DNA from 2 places in the Bradyrhizobium sp. F1.13.3 genome. Region 2 is predicted to be linked to the other one. Evidence: riboswitches for the same ligand, from Rfam matches in the RefSeq annotation. Region 2 holds a riboswitch; the other holds the start of a gene.
What was found. A riboswitch is a leader RNA that binds a small molecule or an ion and turns the genes downstream of it on or off. The one in region 2 is predicted to bind cobalamin.

Region 1 (8,329 bases), on a different contig from region 2:
GTGTAGCCGGGGTCGCCCCAAGCCGCGTAGAGCTTGTTGGTCAAATTCCTAACGCGGATGCTCAAGCGGGTCCGATCGAGACTTGGGAAGTACACCTTGGGAATATCGACAAACGCAAACGCATCGAACGTGGTGTAAGCGTTCATAGTGACGAGATTGTCTTGAAAGTTATAACGGTCACCGACGTGACGCATCAGGCCGCCGATCTCGACCGGGAGTGTCGTTTCAAAGCGATACGACGCGCCGGCATTGGCAACGAAATTCGGCACGTTAGGCGGCGTCTTGCCCGAATAGGACTGGAACACGCCGTTGCCATCGACATAGCTGAAATCGATGAAGCGCGACTGCACGAAGGCGACATTGCCCCACAGTTTCAGGCCGCCGACCGGGTTGATCGCGGCGGCGATCTCCATGCCCTTTGCTTCGATCTTGCCGGCGACGTTGAACACGATGCCGCTCTCGGGGACATAGACGTTCTTGCGCTCGATGTCGAAGGCCGAGAATGTGGCCTCGGCGCGCTTGTCGGCCGATTGCAGTTTCACCCCGGTCTCATAGGTCCGCGATGTCGTCAGGAGCAGCGGCACCGACGGCGCCAGGATGAAAATGTTGGCCACCGTCGGGTCTGCCGCAGTCGCGTACTGGCTGTACAGCATCACGCCAGGGGCGACGTCCCAGGTGTAGCCGATGCGGCCGGTTACGGGATTGAACGTCGTCGAGAAGGGATAGCCCTTAGCGGATTCAAGCACTCCACCGGGATCAAACCGCGCGCGGTCCAGCTTGATGTCCTCGAACCGGATGCCGCCGATCAGGGCGAAGGTCGAGGTCAGTTTGAGCCGGTCCTCAAACGACAGGGAGGTCGTGTCGAGGTGCGTGTAGATCTTCTCGTCGCTGCGCGGGCCATAGAGGCCGCGATCCGGATTGAGGAGATCGACGTAGTCCGATGAGAACAGCGTGTCCTGCGAGACGTTGAATTGCGAGCTGCTCGCAGCCACGGTGGCGACGAAACGGTTATCCATGCCGGCCAGATTGGAATTGACGGTAAGGTCTGTGATGTTGCCGTAGAGCCGTTGCGCGTGATCGAGCGCCAGGCGCTCGCGATAGATGCTCTGCGCGCCCGCGAAATTGCCTACGGTCTGATCAAATGAGGTGATCTCGTTATTGAACCAGTGCCGGTGGGCGTCATAGCCGTAGACCTGGCTCTTGAGGGAGATGTTGTTGGTGATGTCCCATTGAAAGCCGCTTCGCAGCCACAGCTCGTTCGCCCCGCTGCGATTGTCGAGCACGTTATAGTTCGTCGTCAGCGTGCGCGCATCGACCGTCACCGGGACCGGCGTGCCGCCGCTGAGGTAGTAGTTGCTCCACTGGCCCGAGACGACGCCTGATGTCGGCACAATGCCCGGCGCATTGGCCGGCACCAGAGGCGTGCCCCAATAGAAGCGGTCCTTGTCCTGCCTGTACTCGGCCGCGCCCCAGACCTTCAGGCTGTCGTTGACGCGATAGTTCAGCTGGCCCGAGACATTGCTGAGCTTCGAATAAGTGTCGTCGATAAATCCCTTGTTGTTGAAATGACTGATGTCGAAGCGGTAGTCGAGCCCGTCGATCAGTGTGCTGCCGCCAGAGCCATAGCCAGCGCGATAACCGTTGAAGGAATCGTAGGAGGTGAAGGTGTCATTGATAACAGGCCCGGTGTGCGGCGCCTTGGTGACGTAATTGATCGCGCCGCCGGTCGCCCCTAAGCCGGCTACGAGTGAATCCGGCCCCTTGATGATCTCCACCTGCTGCAATCCGGCGACATCCATGGGGCGGCCGGTCATGGTCGATGGGCCGATTGGGATGCCGTTGTACAGAGTGCTGATCTGGTCGCCGGAAAACCCCCGCATTGAGAAGATGGCGGGTGCACCCGGAGCGTCGCCGCCGGTCACGCCGGCCGCCGCTTTGGCGACGTCGGTGGTCGTCCGGATGCCAAGTTCCTGCATAACGCGCTGGTCGATGACCTCGACGGTCGCGGGCATTTGCCGCGCCGTGATTCCGAGCCGGGAGCCGACGTCGGTGACGGCGGCCGTGTTCAGCGGCGTCTGAATCGGGCCGCTCAATGGCTGGGTTGCTGGGACGGCGACGACCGGACCGGACAGATTGCGCCCCGGGGCGCGGCGGGCCGTCCGCGGCTTTTGAGCGCCCGCGCTGACGCCGGGAGCCCGCCGCGCAGCAGGTGGTGAGACGATCACGGGCTCCACCTCTCGGGAGGTATCCCGGGCGGCGGTCTGCGCTCTTGCCATGGGGCACAGCGACGTAGAGAGCAGCAAGACCAGCCAGGCAGACCTCGTCCGCTGGATGCTGCGTGTGAGGCCCTGAGAGATGCCCCTATCGTCAAGCGAAAATGCCGGCGCAATGCCGCTGCCGAAATGAAGATGTTGCACAAGAACGCTCTGCGGCGACGCAAACAAACCGTCACCGCGGTTGCCTTAGTCACCTGCCTTCGCCCCAAGCGGCAGATGCACCGGCTAGTTGTCCGACATCGAGGCACCCCGCCCAATGCGTTCGCGCGTGACTTATGGCTGGCAGCAGGTTTCCTGGCTCGCGGGTCATCGCCTTCGACCGCCTTCCCAGAGCCCGAGCAGGGCTCCAGTGGTTCGTTTGGTCGTCGGCTATCCGCTTACAGTTGCGGGGGCAGCCGCGGAATTGCCCGCCGAGACGGACGCACCGCATTCCCTTGAAGAGTCCTTGCAGACACTACCGGTCACGAAGGTGGCATCTGCGCGATGGGCCGTCAATATTCGTGTGGCCCTTCACGCATGCCGTCGTTCAAATCGTACCAGTGTGTTGCTGGTTTGCCCGACCGGCGGCTCGGGCCGGTGAACAGGATAGCCTTTTCCAGAAGCTGTGAGGCCGACGAGCTACCGCCCCCTCTCGCTGGCGATCACACCAAACCAGAGCGTTGCATTGTAAAGGTCGGCGGTCGCTTGATCCGGTGTAACCGATGGGGCGGCACGATGATCTATCACCAGCAGATGGGGGCCGGGCTTGGCGATGGGAATTGTCACTATGCCATCGGCGTCGGTCTTGAATGTAGGTATGTCTTTCTCCGCGACGGGGGTTTTGCCGTCGCTGCGTTCGACCTCCGCATCTGACAGCGGCTTGCCGCGAAACAGTACCTTAATCTTGAGTGCCTCCCCCGGCTGGACTTTGGCCGGGTCCGATAGCGGCACAAGCTCCAGGTCATGTCCAAGCAGCTCGGGCCACGGCGCATCGGCTCCCGTGATGGCCTTTGCGAACTTAGCGGACCAGACGCTTTCAACTGCGTCTGGCACCAAGCGCCGCGTGGCATTCCGGAAGACGCCGCCCGTCGTCTTGATCCAGAAGCCATTGTCGTAGCGGGCTGCAAGCAGCGTATGGCCGTCATCGAGGAACGGCTTTGTTCTTGCGATCTGGAAGCCGTTTTCCGACGCGGCCGCAAGACCGTCCAGAAGCGAGCTGCGCCCGCTCTGCGTGATCGCAAAGATGTCCACGACCTTGTCTGCGAACGCGGGAGGACGGTCGTCGGGATGACCGTAGTTGACGACGACACGGCGAGCGCTCGCCGGTCCCGACAGAGTGAGCCAGACATCGTGGGCGAGTGACGGAGCGAGCGAGCCGAGCAGCAGGGCGATCGCGAGCGGCAGGCATTTAACGAGACGGGAATCGATCATTTAGTTACCAGCTTTGGGGCGGCCGCCGCCATGGCGGTCGGGAAGCGATAGGTCACACCCGCCAGCACGGCGAGTGTCGGCTGCGCGCTCACGAAGATGTCGGAAGTTTTTGCCCCCACCGGATCGCCGAAATTGATTGCGATCTCGCTCACACGATCGCCGGGATACCAGGTAGCCTGCGTGAACGCTGTCCAACCCTCGGGCCATGAATAAGCAAGCTTCCCGGTCACGCGCGAGTACGGCGAGGTCGTGATGAGCCCATCCTGCGTCAGGTTCTTCTTGCCCACGAAGGTGACGTAGGCGGAGCCGGACACCGTTTGCGCATTGCCCGTCGCGAGCTTGAAGTCGACGCCGATATTGGCAACGTAGTCCGGCACGTTCGGGACGAAGTACGAAGGAGCTGCATCGATGAGGCGCGCCGATATCCCGACAAAATTGGCGAACAGGGACACCTCGTTGACCGGGTCTCTGAGTACGAACCAGCGGGCGTCGACGTCATATCCGCTGCGCTGGGCCTTGCCCAGAAAGGTAACGGGCAAGCCGGGAGCTGACTGAAATGCCTCGTTGGCCGAATCCGTCGTCCAGTAGCTGGCGAATAGCTTGAAGCGGTCGATGATGAACTGAATGCCGCCTTCACGGCTGAGGACCTTGAAAGGTTGAATGCCGGGGTTGCCGATCAGCTCGGCTGGCACGTCGATGCTGCGGAAGCCCTCGCCATAGTTGGCGAACAATTCGAGCCATTTCACCGGCGTTATGGCGAGGCCGACCTTGGGGCTGGCGATGCCGTTCGAAATGTTGGGCGTGCCACCGAATGTGATCCGGTCATCGATATCGTAGTAGAATTGGTCGTAGCGTCCGCCGGCCGTGAACTTCAGCCAAGGAAGCGGCTTGATTTGGACCTGACCGAAGCCCGCGACGTTCGTCTCGGTCAATCCCACGTTGACGGCGACGGGACCTGACACAGCGCGTGCGATGGTCGGCGCCTGAAAGGCCTCGATGAAGTCGGTGCGCCAATTGCTGCCCAGCAGCACTTGAACCGGGATGTCATCGCCTATTGCGCCGCTCCAGACCTTGCTGACACGGCCGCCGACCATGGTGCGGTCCTCGTGCTGGGCCCGCTGTCCGCCGCCGAAATCGGCGAATCGGTTCGAGAATTGGTGACTGACGAAGAACGCGCCCTTCAGCTCTTGATCCTGAGCGCCGGAAACGTAGTTCGTAACGAAGTTCTCAAGCTGCTTATTGCCGCCGTCGGTGGGATTGGTTGCCGAACGCTCGGAAATAATGCCGGCGGCAATGGCGTCTCGGCTGGCATATCCGGGTGAACCGTATTCGGTGCCGTAGGCCTGCGCTCGAAACGAGACCGTCGCGCCGTCAGGCAGCGTGGTCGTGACCTTGTTGAACGAATTGTAACGATCGATGAAGCTGTTATCCCGATATCCATCGGTGCGATAGGCTTCGAGCGCGAGATAAGGGAGCCACGCACCCTGTGTCGTGCTGTAGGTGGCTACGCCTCGCGCTGTCCCCTGAGTGCCGCCGGAGATTCCGAGGGTCGAAAACGGCTCCGCCTGCTTGGTGGCAATGTTGACCGAGCCGCCCATGTTGGAGTCGCCGTATTCGACCGAGAAGGGCCCACGCACGATCTCGATGCTCTTGATCGTCTCGGGGAACAAGACGTTGAGGTCGGCATAGTTCGGCGTGTGTAGCGAGGAGACCTCGTTGAGCGGAACACCGTCGATGTGATAGGCGATGTCGCGGCCATGTTCGGCATCGGTGTAGCCGCGTAGCGAGAGGCCATAGCCGATGCCGCCCTGGCCGTAATTGGAGACGTTAAAGCCGGGCAGAGGCCGGAACAGATCCCCGTAGGTGGCGACGGCAAGCCGACTTATAGCGGGCGCGTCTACGACTGTTGTGGCCGCTGGCAGCGCAGTCACCGCATTAGATAAGTCGCCCCGCCCTGGCGAGGCACCGGCGCCGGCGGACAGGAGCGGTCCTGATTGCTGCGATGATGGCTGCGAGACCGAAGAGCGCGGGCGCGTGCTACTCGGTGCCGCAGTCTCGGCTCGCCGCGTGCGTTTGGGCACCGCTGCCGGCGCGGAGACCGTCACCGGCGGCAGTGAGCCCGCCGACAGCCCCGTCTGAGCGTGGACTGAATCTACAGCCCAAAAACCCGTCAAGGCCACGGCAGTCAAGGTGGTGCCCCAAGCGACTGTACGCACACTGATCCGCCTGCACTGATAAGGTTCGGGCCTGAAGCCGAACCTCAATGGTATGACTTGGTCTAGGAATTAATATATCAAAGTATGAGGAAGAAAGTCGATCGTCATACTCTGGCGTTGTCCAAAGGGGCGTTATGGTCAAGCTGCGGTTGAGGCAAGATCAGCTCGTGCTCGGTTTCCAAGCGACAATGGCATCTGGCGACTGAGGCGCTCTTCGGCTTAGGGCCACATCCGGACTCATGCAGCGCAACATGATCCCATCCAGCTGTTCGACTGTGAGACAGCGTCCGGGTTATCAAAACGCGACCATGCAGCAGTCCTTCGGTTTCGGCCTCTGCTCCTCTTCCGCTGCCAACATCCCAGCAAAGTCTAGCAGACGGACGCAAGCAAAAGCGCTCGAAGGCTCGCCGTGGTCCTTTCTCGGTCGGAAAAGAACCCAAATGCGGCGCCGATCTCCTGTGCTCACCATCGATACCTCACGCCGGCGTAGACGGCCCTGCCGTTTCCGGGCTCGAACAGAGGTGACGTCGGTGTTGCCCGATCAATAATGCTTGCGCTCGCGATATAGGCCTTGTTGGCGATGTTACGCGCCTCAATGTAGCCGGTGACTGGACCGCCATTGTCGAAGCCGGCCTTTAGGCCCCAAATCGCATAGGCCGAGCTGATCAGCGTGTTGGCACTATCGACGAAGTAGGCTTGCGGCACCCATTCCAGATTGGGTCCAAAATAGAGACCGCTCGGGTGCTTGTACAGCAGTTCGGCACGCACGAAGTGGCGCGGCGCGCCTGGTAGCTGATTGTTGCCGAACACCGGATCGTTGTCGAAGCGGAAGTCGTTGAGCGTGTAGGCTACGTTGAGCCAGATCTTGTCAGACACCGGTCCGCTCACGAAGACGTCGCGGAAGATCGCGGCGCCTGCGCCCGCCTCAACACCCTGATGGATGGTCTTGTTGGCGTTGGTGACATTGCAGTTGCCGAACGCGCTGTAGAGGCACAGCAGCTCGTCGTCGATGTTCGCGCGATAAAATGCAATCTCCCAGGCGTAGTCGGGCCGCTTCATGCGGGTTCCGATTTCGTAGGTCGTGGCGGTTTGCGGCTTGATCAAGAAGAACGGGATGTTGGGCAAGGTCGGGTTCAGGAAGTTGGGGCTCACGCTCTCGCCAAAGCTAGGCACCTCCGCGCTGCCTGAGACGTTGCCAAACACCTGCCAAGTTGGATCGACCTGCCACAGCAGGCCTACCTTCGGGCTCCACAGGCTAAAGGTGCTCCGACCATCGACGTCGCCATTGGTCGAAAAATTCACTTGCTGATCGCGCACCGCGAACAGATATTGCGTGCCCGCCACGAAAGCGACGTTCGGTACGAAGTAGAACGAATTCTCCGCATAGGCGGAGTAATTTCGTGGCTTCTGCAACAACGACGAGGTCGGCGTCCCCTTGAAGCCACCGACATTGACGAATTGTTGCGCATCAATGGTGCCGTTCAGGATGTTGAAGCCGGCGACGAATCTATTGCGGAATCCGCCGATGAAGCGATCGTCCGTGACCTTCGCGAAGGCACCATAGTCTTTGTACCGATAGTCGAGCCATTGAAAGATCGGATGCATCAAGTGCCGATCGACCCCGAACGCCCCGAGTTCAACCTGGGTATCCTCGAAGCGAATAGTCGTCTTGTTTGCTATCCGCACGGTGTCGATATTGCGCTGCCAATCGTTAGCGACGTTGATCGGAGCCGCCGAAGTGGGTGAGGTCAGCGCCGTGGTTCTGTCCACACTGCCCGGAATGCGCTGGCGTACCTCGTTCGCGTTGAAATAGAACCGCGTTTCGACGTCCGGCGATATCTGATAACCGATATTGCCGTTGATGCGGTTGCTCGATCCGAAGCTGTGATCTCGAAAGCCGTCGGATGCCTGCGTCGAGGCAGTGACAAAGCCGTCCCAAGGGCCGTTCGCACCGCCGGCATTGGCTTGCAGTCGCTTGAAGCCGAAGGCACCCAGATCGAAGGACACGCCGTTTGGAAGCGGATCGCGGCCGGTGGGGATGACGAAGTTGATGGCACCGCCCAGGGAATTAGCCCCGTATTGCAGCGCGTTTCCGCCCTTGTAGACAGCTACGTATTTGTAGGCCGTCGGATCGATCTCCTGAAAATCACCGTAGCCATCTGCCGTGTTGATGGGGATGCCGTCCATGTAGAGCTGGACGCCGCGCAGATGGAAATTGCGCGACAGGCCGGAGCCGCGGATCGAAAGGCGGGTGTCGTCACCCCATTTCGGCTGGGCGAATACGCCCGGGACGTAGTCCAAAATGTCCTTGATCGTGTTCGAGACCGTCGAGTTTCTGTAGGCCTCGGCGGGCACGATGGCCACGCCGCCAGGTGTGTTGTTGATTTCTTTGAGCGCCTGCTGTGCCGAGAGGACGCCGAGCGCCAC
Region 2 (8,329 bases):
ATGGCGGCGGCGTTGAACACGGTCGCCGAAGTCCGCTCATATTCACGCGCCTCGGGATTGACCTCGTGCGACAGCGAAACGTGGGCAACGACGCCCTTGAGGCGCTCGCCGAGCATCTTCTCGTGGACGGGATTGGCATAGGCGTGAAGCAGTGCGACCGCGACGCTCTGAACGCCGGTTGCTTTCAGCCAGGCGACCAGGCGCTCGATCTCCGCTTCATCCAGCGCCTTCAGCACCGTTCCCTCGTGGTCGAGGCGCTCGGCAAGGCCAAAACATCGTTCCGGCGGCACCAGCGGCGGCGATTTCGGCGGGACATCGAGACGATAAAGATCGCGGCGGCGATAGCGCGCGATCTCCAGCACGTCGGCAAAGCCTTCGGTCGCCACCAGCGCCACTTTCGGCAGCCGTCCCTCGACGATGGCGTTGGTCACACGCGTGGTGCCGTGGACGAAGCGCTTGACCTCGCTCTTGCGCAGGCCGACCGCCTCAATGGCCTCCAGCATCGCCTGAACCGGAGCCTGAGGTCGCGACGGCACTTTCGCGATCCGCGCCTCCGCGGGGGAGTGCCGGATTGCGATGATGTCGGTGAAGGTGCCGCCGATATCGGTGCCGACCTCCCAGTGATTTTCGTCAGTGCTCATGTGTAGGTCAGCTGCGAACGACGTTCGAACCGGACGCCGGGTCCTTCCCGTCCATCGCCAGGTTCAATCGCAAACCGAGAGCGCTCATCATCATCCCCTGTCATGCCACCGCTTGCGAGCGTGCGACAGAGCGATGGGCTCGGGATAGGGCCAGAGTTGTCGCAACGCATTGGACCAGCCCGCGACGGGCAGGACGCGCGGAGGCACATTTTAGTGCAGCGCTGCCCGCAGGGAGTGCACGCCGGTGTGGATCGTTCCACGCGAGAAAAGTGCGGCGCACCACGCATTTTCGCGGACGAAACGCCACATCCGCTGCAGTGCAATCCACGCGCCGCGCACGGACTGTCTAATTTGCAGGCGATAGACCGGCGCTAAGGGCCCTGCGCGTGCTCATGAGCTATGCATGCCAGTCGGCTCAGCCTCTCTTTATTGGACGATCAGTAAGCGGTGGTTTTGCCCGCTCAACGCATCGCGACCTCACTCCAGGCCTCAGGCTGCAAACGAGGGACGCAGGCGGCGCCAGCCGATGACAATGCCCGTGATGGAGAACAGAAAGCCGAGGGCGCAGAGCCCGACGACCAAGCCGTCACGCAGCAACGGATGCGCGACCAGGACCGGAAAATCCAGCGTGTGCAGTGCGCCGTAGAACCAGCGATAGACCCGCCGCGACGAATCCAGCCTTTGCAGCAAATTGCCGTCCGCGCCGTCGATGTCGAACCAGAGGTCGCCGCAGCAGGAGCGGTAGACCGGGGCACCCGGGACGGTGGACTGCGCGGGATAGTTGTCGTTGTCGGCAAGCACGGACGGTACTGCGCAGCCGGCTGCGAGGCGCGTTGTCAGCCTCTCGACCTCGTGCACATCCAGAGATCCCGTTGGTCGATCGCGGGGCGCATCCCCTGCCTTGATCAAGGTCTGAGCGGCAAGGCCCGTCCGATCCCGCCGATAGAGAGTGCCGTTGAATGCAAACCATTCGGTCTCACGGGCCGACGGCGCTCCAGGCTGCCGATCGATCGATGGGGCAGCCGTCCAGTTCGGTGCGGCGTTCATCACGCTGGATTCGGCCGAGGTCAATTGCCCACGCGAGAATAGTCGCCCGTGATCCATGGAGAGCCAGCCGCTGAAAATCCAGGTCAGCACGAAGACCATCGCCGCGAGGCCGATGAGATGATGCAGCGCATGCCAGCCACGATAGGGCGAGCCGATCTGGCCACCTCGAGGTTTGATCCGCGCAAGCCCGAGCACGGCGCCCAGCAATGCTGCGATCAGGGCCAGCAGCGACAAGGTCCAGACCACGCGATCCCACAGTGGCCAGTTGCTTCGCAGCACCGTTGGATAGATCCAGTGCAGCACGCTCCCGACGAGATTCCAGGTCCGCTCGCTGCGCGTCGTATCCAGGACGATCTCGCCGGTGAGCGAGGAGACATAGACCTCCGTTCCGGCGGCGTCGCCGAGGGCAACCCGAAACAAGGGACGATGGCGGTCAAAGCCGTTCGGCACGCTCCATTGGTCATAGTCCGAGCGCGCAACGATCGTGGCCCGCGCAGCATCGAGCCCACGGCTGCGGGCGTGATCTCGCGCGATGGCCAGCACGACGTCGAATGATTTGACCGACGCGTCGGCCCCATCGGAGGCGCGGACTGCACCCGCGCGCGACGGCCCCGCGACGATATAGACCGGTCCGTCGCTGCGCTGGATCAGGCGAACGCGCGTCGCATCCGCGATGCCGCTTGCGGCCACGGCATCGGCGACCGCAATCCTCGTCTCAGCGCTAGCCAGCGGCACGAGCCCGGCAAAACGTTCCGTTTCCGTCAGAGATGGGAACGGAACGAAGTGCATCACGATTCCCGTCGCGAACCACATCGCGAACAGCAGGCAGAACGCGATCCCGAGCCATCGATGCAGCAGGACGAGCGCGCGCATCATTGATCAGCGTCCTACCATTTGAACGCAGCCGAGATCTCATAGGTGCGCGGCGTGCCCAGCAGGATCTGGTCAGGATAGAACGGATCGCCCCAGATCGCGTAGCGCTTGTCGGTGATGTTGCGCACCCGGAAGGTCAGGCGGGCCTGGTCGACCGCATTGAATACGGCCTTGGGGACGTCGACGAAAGCATAGACGTCCGCGACGGTGTAGGCCTTCAGCGTCACGGTGTTGGCATCGGTGTTGTAGCGGTCGCCGACATGGCGACCGGTGATGCCGAGCTCGACCGTCCAGGGCGTGAAGAACCGGTAGGACGCGCCGGCATTGGCGACGACGCGCGGCACGTTCGGCGGCGTGTTGCCGGAAAACGAGCCGCCGACAAAATCGTAGTCGGCGTAGCGCGCATCGACATAGGCGATGTTGCCCCAGAGGCGCAGAGGCTCGATCGGACGCACGGACGCGGCAAGCTCGACGCCCTTCGACTCCTGCCGTCCGGCAAGGTTGAGCTGCATGCCGCCGGCCGCGGCATAGACGTTCTTGCGCAGGATGTCATAGGCCGAGAACGACCACTCCGCCCGGTTGTCCCAGAACAGGTGCTTGACGCCGGTTTCGTAGGTGCGCGCGGTGGTCAGGTTGAGCGGATCGGTCGGATTGAGCAGGAAGATGTTGTTGGCTGCGATGTCGGCGCCGGTCGCATATTGGCTGAAGAAGGTCAGGCCCGGAACGGCTTCCCATGTGTAACCGATGCGCCCCGTTGTCGGGACCCAGGATTGCGAGAACGGGAAGTTCGCCTTCTCCAGACCGAACTTGTCGGTCGAATTGCGGTCGAGCCCGATATGCTCGACGCGCAGGCCGCCAACCAGCGCGAAGCTGCGCGTGAGCTTCAGCCGGTCCTCGAATGACAGCGCCTCGTTGTCGATCCGCGCGGTCTGCTGCTGAATGGTGAGCAGGCCGCAATAGCCGCGAGGCGGATCGACCAGCGGAACGGAATCGCCGGGAAAATTTGCGGCGCCCGGCCTCACGAAATCAAGGTAGCTCGAGGACAACGTCGTGACCAAGCGGTTGTCAAAGCCGGCGATATTCGTATCCCAGATCAGGTCGGTGATGTTGCCGACCAGGCGTTGGCCGTGCGCAACATAGAAGCGCTCACGGTCAACCATGTTGGTACCGGAATTGAACGCCTCGACCTCATTATTGAACCACGTGCGCTCTGCGCCATAACCATAGGCCTGGCTCTTCAGCGTCAGGTCGGGCGCGAGCTTCAGCTCGAAGCCGCCGCGCAGCCAGACCTCCTGTGCGACGTTGCGATTGTCGAGGACGTTGTAGTTGGTGTTGAAGGTGCGATCATCGATCGTGACCGGGCCGAGATTGGTTTTATTGTAGTTCGAGACGTAATTGCCGGACACGATCCCCATCGTCGCATGCGAGCCGCTGAACGCGATCGGCACCAGCGGCGCACCCCAATAGGCTTTCGAGCGATCTTCCCGATACTCGATCGCACCCCAGACCTTGAGGCTGTCGGAGAAGCGGTAGTTGAGCTGGCCCGACACGTCGAGCGTCTTGGTGTTGGTGTCGTCGGCAAAGCCGTTGAGCGAGGAACGGCTGACGTCGAAGCGGTAGTCCAGCCCCTGCACATTGGTGCTGCCGCCCGAGCCGTAATGCGCCCGGAACGAGTTCAGCGAATCCCAGGAGAAATCCGCCTCGTTCCGGATCGGACCGGTGTGCGGCTGCTTGGTGACGAAGTTGATCGCACCGCCGGCGGCGCCCTCGCCCGAGATCAGCGACGCCGGGCCTTTCAGGAATTCGACGGCCTCCAGATTGGCCGTGTCGGTGATCCGCGAGGTCATGTTCTGCGGACCGATCTTGATGCCGTTGTAGAGCGTGTTGATCTGGCTGTTGGTGAAGCCGCGCATGGAGAACGCCGAGGGCTCGGCCGGATTGTCGCCGGATGTGACGCCCACCGCTCCCTGCGCGACGTCGGACACGGTGCGATAGCCCTGCTCACGCATGGTTGCGGCCGAGATCACCTCCACGGTCGCGGGCGTTTCGCGCACGGTCAGGCCGAGGCGCGAGGCGCTTTCGGCGACTACGTTGGTGTTGAGCGGCGTTTGCGCCGCTGCGATCGGCACGACAGGCTTGGGCACTGCGGATGCAGTCACCGGCCGGCGCGCTGCTGCGCGACGTGGGCCCTGCGCCTCCCGCGCGGCGGGCTTGGCCTGCTTGCGGGATTGGGCGGGCGTTACCTCGACCGGCGGCAGAGGTTCCGGGGCCTGCTGGGCCAGTGCGGCGGGAGCATCAAGGATGACAAAGGATGTGAGCGCCGCGGATGCGAGCAGGAATGCACGCGGTCGTACAATGCGAACAGGAGACACCGTCTTGGACCTCGGAGTGACGTCAGTGGCACGTCACAGCGAACCAAGGTCCCATCTTCCGGCTTCCAGCCTTCCGATGAAGCCGAATGTCTGTACTCCCCGACCGACATCTTCGCGTGTGACCACGGCTGACGGCAGGTCTCCTGGCTCGCGGGTCAGTACCTTGCATCGCCTTCCCGGGACCGAGATACCCAGTGGCACGTGACGCAAGATTCGCCGCTACAGTTGCGGGGGCAGCCACGGCATTGGGGACAACGTCCCCGCACCGCATTCCCTTTTCATCCCCTCTCGGGGAAACCGTCGCGAGCATCTAGGATTACGATCCAGACAGAGTCAATGTGCCAGTTGCGGCGTTATTGCCACAACGACCAGTTTCCTTGGAGATAAGCATGGAAGGCGAGACCTTCCTCTGGCTGATACGGCACGCGCCCGTCGATGGCGTCCCAGGGACGATCCACGCAGCCGACGCGCCGGCCGATCTCGGCGCTCGAGCGCAGCTCGAGGCTCTGCGACACCGCCTGCCGCGGGACGCCACGAGCTATGCGAGCCCGTCGCGGCGCACGGTTGAAACGGCCCGCGCGCTGGGGCTCGAGCCGCTGCAGCTGGACGGATTCCGCGAGCAAGATTTTGGTGACTGGACCGGCCGTCGGCATGACGAACTCGCCGCGACCGGTGGCGAGGCCTATGCACGGTTCTGGAGCGATGCGGCGCGCGGACGGCCGCCGGGCGGCGAAAGCTTCGAGGAACAGGTCGCGCGCGTCCGGTTAGGTCTGTCAAAGATCGGCGCCGGCGCCGCAACGCTCGTCGTGCATTCCGGCACGATCCGCGCGGCGCTTTGCATCGCGCTGGATCTGACGCCACAAGCGGCGCTCCGCTTTGTGATCGATCCGCTGTCGCTGACCCGGATCGACCGGCTCGCGACCGGCTGGCGCGTCGTCTCGGTCAATCAGCCGATGATTTAATCAGGCCGGACGATCCGGCACATTGGCCTGCGCAAAGGTCGCCATGCCGTTGTGGAGCGCGCAAGCCGACCGCACCAGCGGCAGCGCGATGGCCGCGCCCGATCCTTCGCCGAGCCTGAGATCGAGGCTGATCAGCGGTTGCACATTCAGCGCGCGCAGCACCAGCCGATGTCCCTGCTCGGCGGATTGATGCGAGGCCAGCAAGAAAGGCTGGCACGAGGGGTTGAGCCGCGCCGCCGCCAACGCCGCGACCGACACGATAAAGCCGTCGATCAACACGGGGATGCGGCGCTGTGCAGCGGCGATAAGGGCACCGCAGATGGCCGCGATCTCGAGACCGCCGACGGCGCACAGGATCTTTTCGGGCGAAGCGCCCGCAACGCCACGGCGTGCGATCGCAGTGTCGATCACCCGCGCCTTATGCGTACGGCCGGCCGCGTCGATCCCGGTGCCGCTGCCCGCGATCTCCCCGGCGCTCACGCCCAGCAAGCCGGCCGCGATCGCCGCCGATGTCGTGGTGTTGCCGATGCCCATCTCGCCGAAGATCAGAAGATCGGGCTGTCCGGCCTGCGCGCGCGCCACCGCACGTCGGCCGGCTTCGAGCGCAAATGCCAGCTCTGTGGAGGTGAGCGCAGCTTCGACGCTGAAATCGCGCGTGCCGCTGCGCGGCTTGTCGGTCACGATTCCGGCCATCTCCTGCTGCGCCAGCGTGCCGGCGTCGACAACCTCCAGGTTGGACCCCAGCTCACGCGCGAGCACCGAGATCGCGGCTCCGCCGGAGGCGAAGTTCGCCAGCATCGCGATGGTCACTTCTTGCGGATAGGCCGAGACGCCCTGCGCGACGATGCCGTGATCGCCGGCGAAGATGATGATCGGCACCCGCGCCGCGCGCGGTTGCTCGGTTGCTTGCAGGCCCGCAAGCTCGATCGCGAGCTGCTCAAGCCGGCCGAGCGCGCCGGTCGGTTTCGTCAGTTGCGCCTGCCGCGCCACCGCCGCCTCGCGGTGGACTGCGGAGATATCCGGGCATTGTTGGGTGACCCATTCGGGGAGCATGCTGCCTCGCTTGCCTCACGGCCTGCGCTTGAGGATGTAATTGTCCATGATCCAGCCGTGCCGTTCGCGCGCCTCTTGCCGCACCGCGACGATACGCGGGCCGATCTCGGCCAGCGCGCCGGACATGATAATCTGATCGGCCATGCCGAGATAGGCGCCCCACCAGATGTGCAGGCCCGCCGGATCGAGCGACTGGAATGCCGTGCCGCCGTCGAGCATCACCACCACGGTATCGACACCTGCCGGCCAGCCGCCATCGCGCAAGCGGCGTCCGGTTGTAACCAGAAACGGCTCGCCGATGTCGTTGAGCGGAATCGCATGCGCCGCGCACAGCGCCTGGATCGAGGTGATGCCGGGAACAACCTCGATTTTCGGCGAGGGATTGAGCCGCCGCGCGATGCGCAGCGAGGAATCATAAAGCGAGGGATCGCCCCAGATCAGCAGCGCGACCTTGCCCTCGCCTTTGAGATGATCTGCGATCGTCTGCGACCAAGCCGCAGCCACGGCATCGTGCCAATCGTCCACGCCCTTGCGGTAGTCCGCTTCAGCGGCGTCGCGCACGGGCAGATCGAACTCGGCAACGCGCGTCTTATCGTTGGTGAGCACATCCGCGCAGATCGTCCGCCTGAGATCGGCGAGGTCGGACTTGGCCGTCCCCTTGCGCGGGATCAGGACGAGATCGGCCGCGTTGATGGCAGTGATCGCGGCGCGCGTGAGCCGCTCGGGATCGCCGCAACCGATGCCTATCAGGGAGAGCGTGAGCATCGTGCCCGCGAAGGGCGGCCATGACGGCCGCCCTTTCGCTTGTCTCTAGGCCGCGTTGTGCAAACGCGGTGTGACGAGGCCGGACGCGGTGACGCCGCGCAACGACTTCGCCAGCGCCAGCACGCCGAGATCGGCGAGCGGCTCGATCACGATGACCAGCGCATAGGACGCCGCGAAGGTCGCGATGTTGGCGAGGTTGGTCGCGCCGAAGCCCGATCCATAAATCGCCCAGAACGCCACCCAGGCGATGACACCCGCCTGATAGGTCGTCGAAAGCGCCAGCGCCTGGCGGTACTTCAGATCGACATAGGCCGTGTTGCGCGAAATGATCCGCGTGGCGATCGCCTGGATCCCGAACAGCGGCACCAGCAGCGTGGTGACGTTCATGCCATATTGCGGCAGGTCGGGCGGCTCGAAGAAGATGCCCTGGAACAGCAGGCCGAACGCGAGGCCGAACGCCGCGGGCGCCGCTCCAAACAGCAGGAACAAGGTCGAGCCGAGGATGAAGTGCACTTCGGACACGCCGACCGGGAAGTGCGGCAGGATCTCGAAGAAGACAAATACAAGTCCCGTAGTGGCGAGCGTGCGCGCCGCGAACGACGTGATACCCTGCTCG

Region 1: another riboswitch for cobalamin. It lies ahead of ABIB66_RS28150 (TonB-dependent receptor); the one in region 2 lies ahead of ABIB66_RS03360 (TonB-dependent receptor).

Annotation. Positions count from the first base shown of each region.
Region 1 covers NZ_JBEPRI010000012.1:181-8,509, forward strand. Annotated here, with positions in the region: gene ABIB66_RS28150 (TonB-dependent receptor) at 1-2,276, opposite strand, end outside; cobalamin riboswitch at 2,544-2,750, opposite strand; gene ABIB66_RS28155 (DUF4198 domain-containing protein) at 2,895-3,686, opposite strand; gene ABIB66_RS28160 (TonB-dependent receptor) at 3,683-5,617, opposite strand; gene ABIB66_RS28165 (TonB-dependent receptor family protein) at 6,365-8,329, opposite strand, start outside.
Region 2 covers NZ_JBEPRI010000001.1:740,469-748,797, reverse strand. Annotated here, with positions in the region: gene ABIB66_RS03370 (hydantoinase/oxoprolinase family protein) at 1-641, opposite strand, end outside; gene ABIB66_RS03365 (PepSY domain-containing protein) at 1,131-2,564, opposite strand; gene ABIB66_RS03360 (TonB-dependent receptor) at 2,576-4,933, opposite strand; cobalamin riboswitch at 5,050-5,250, opposite strand; gene ABIB66_RS03355 (histidine phosphatase family protein) at 5,323-5,895, shown strand; gene cobT (nicotinate-nucleotide--dimethylbenzimidazole phosphoribosyltransferase) at 5,896-6,948, opposite strand; gene cobF (precorrin-6A synthase (deacetylating)) at 6,964-7,713, opposite strand; gene ABIB66_RS03340 (energy-coupling factor ABC transporter permease) at 7,759-8,329, opposite strand, start outside.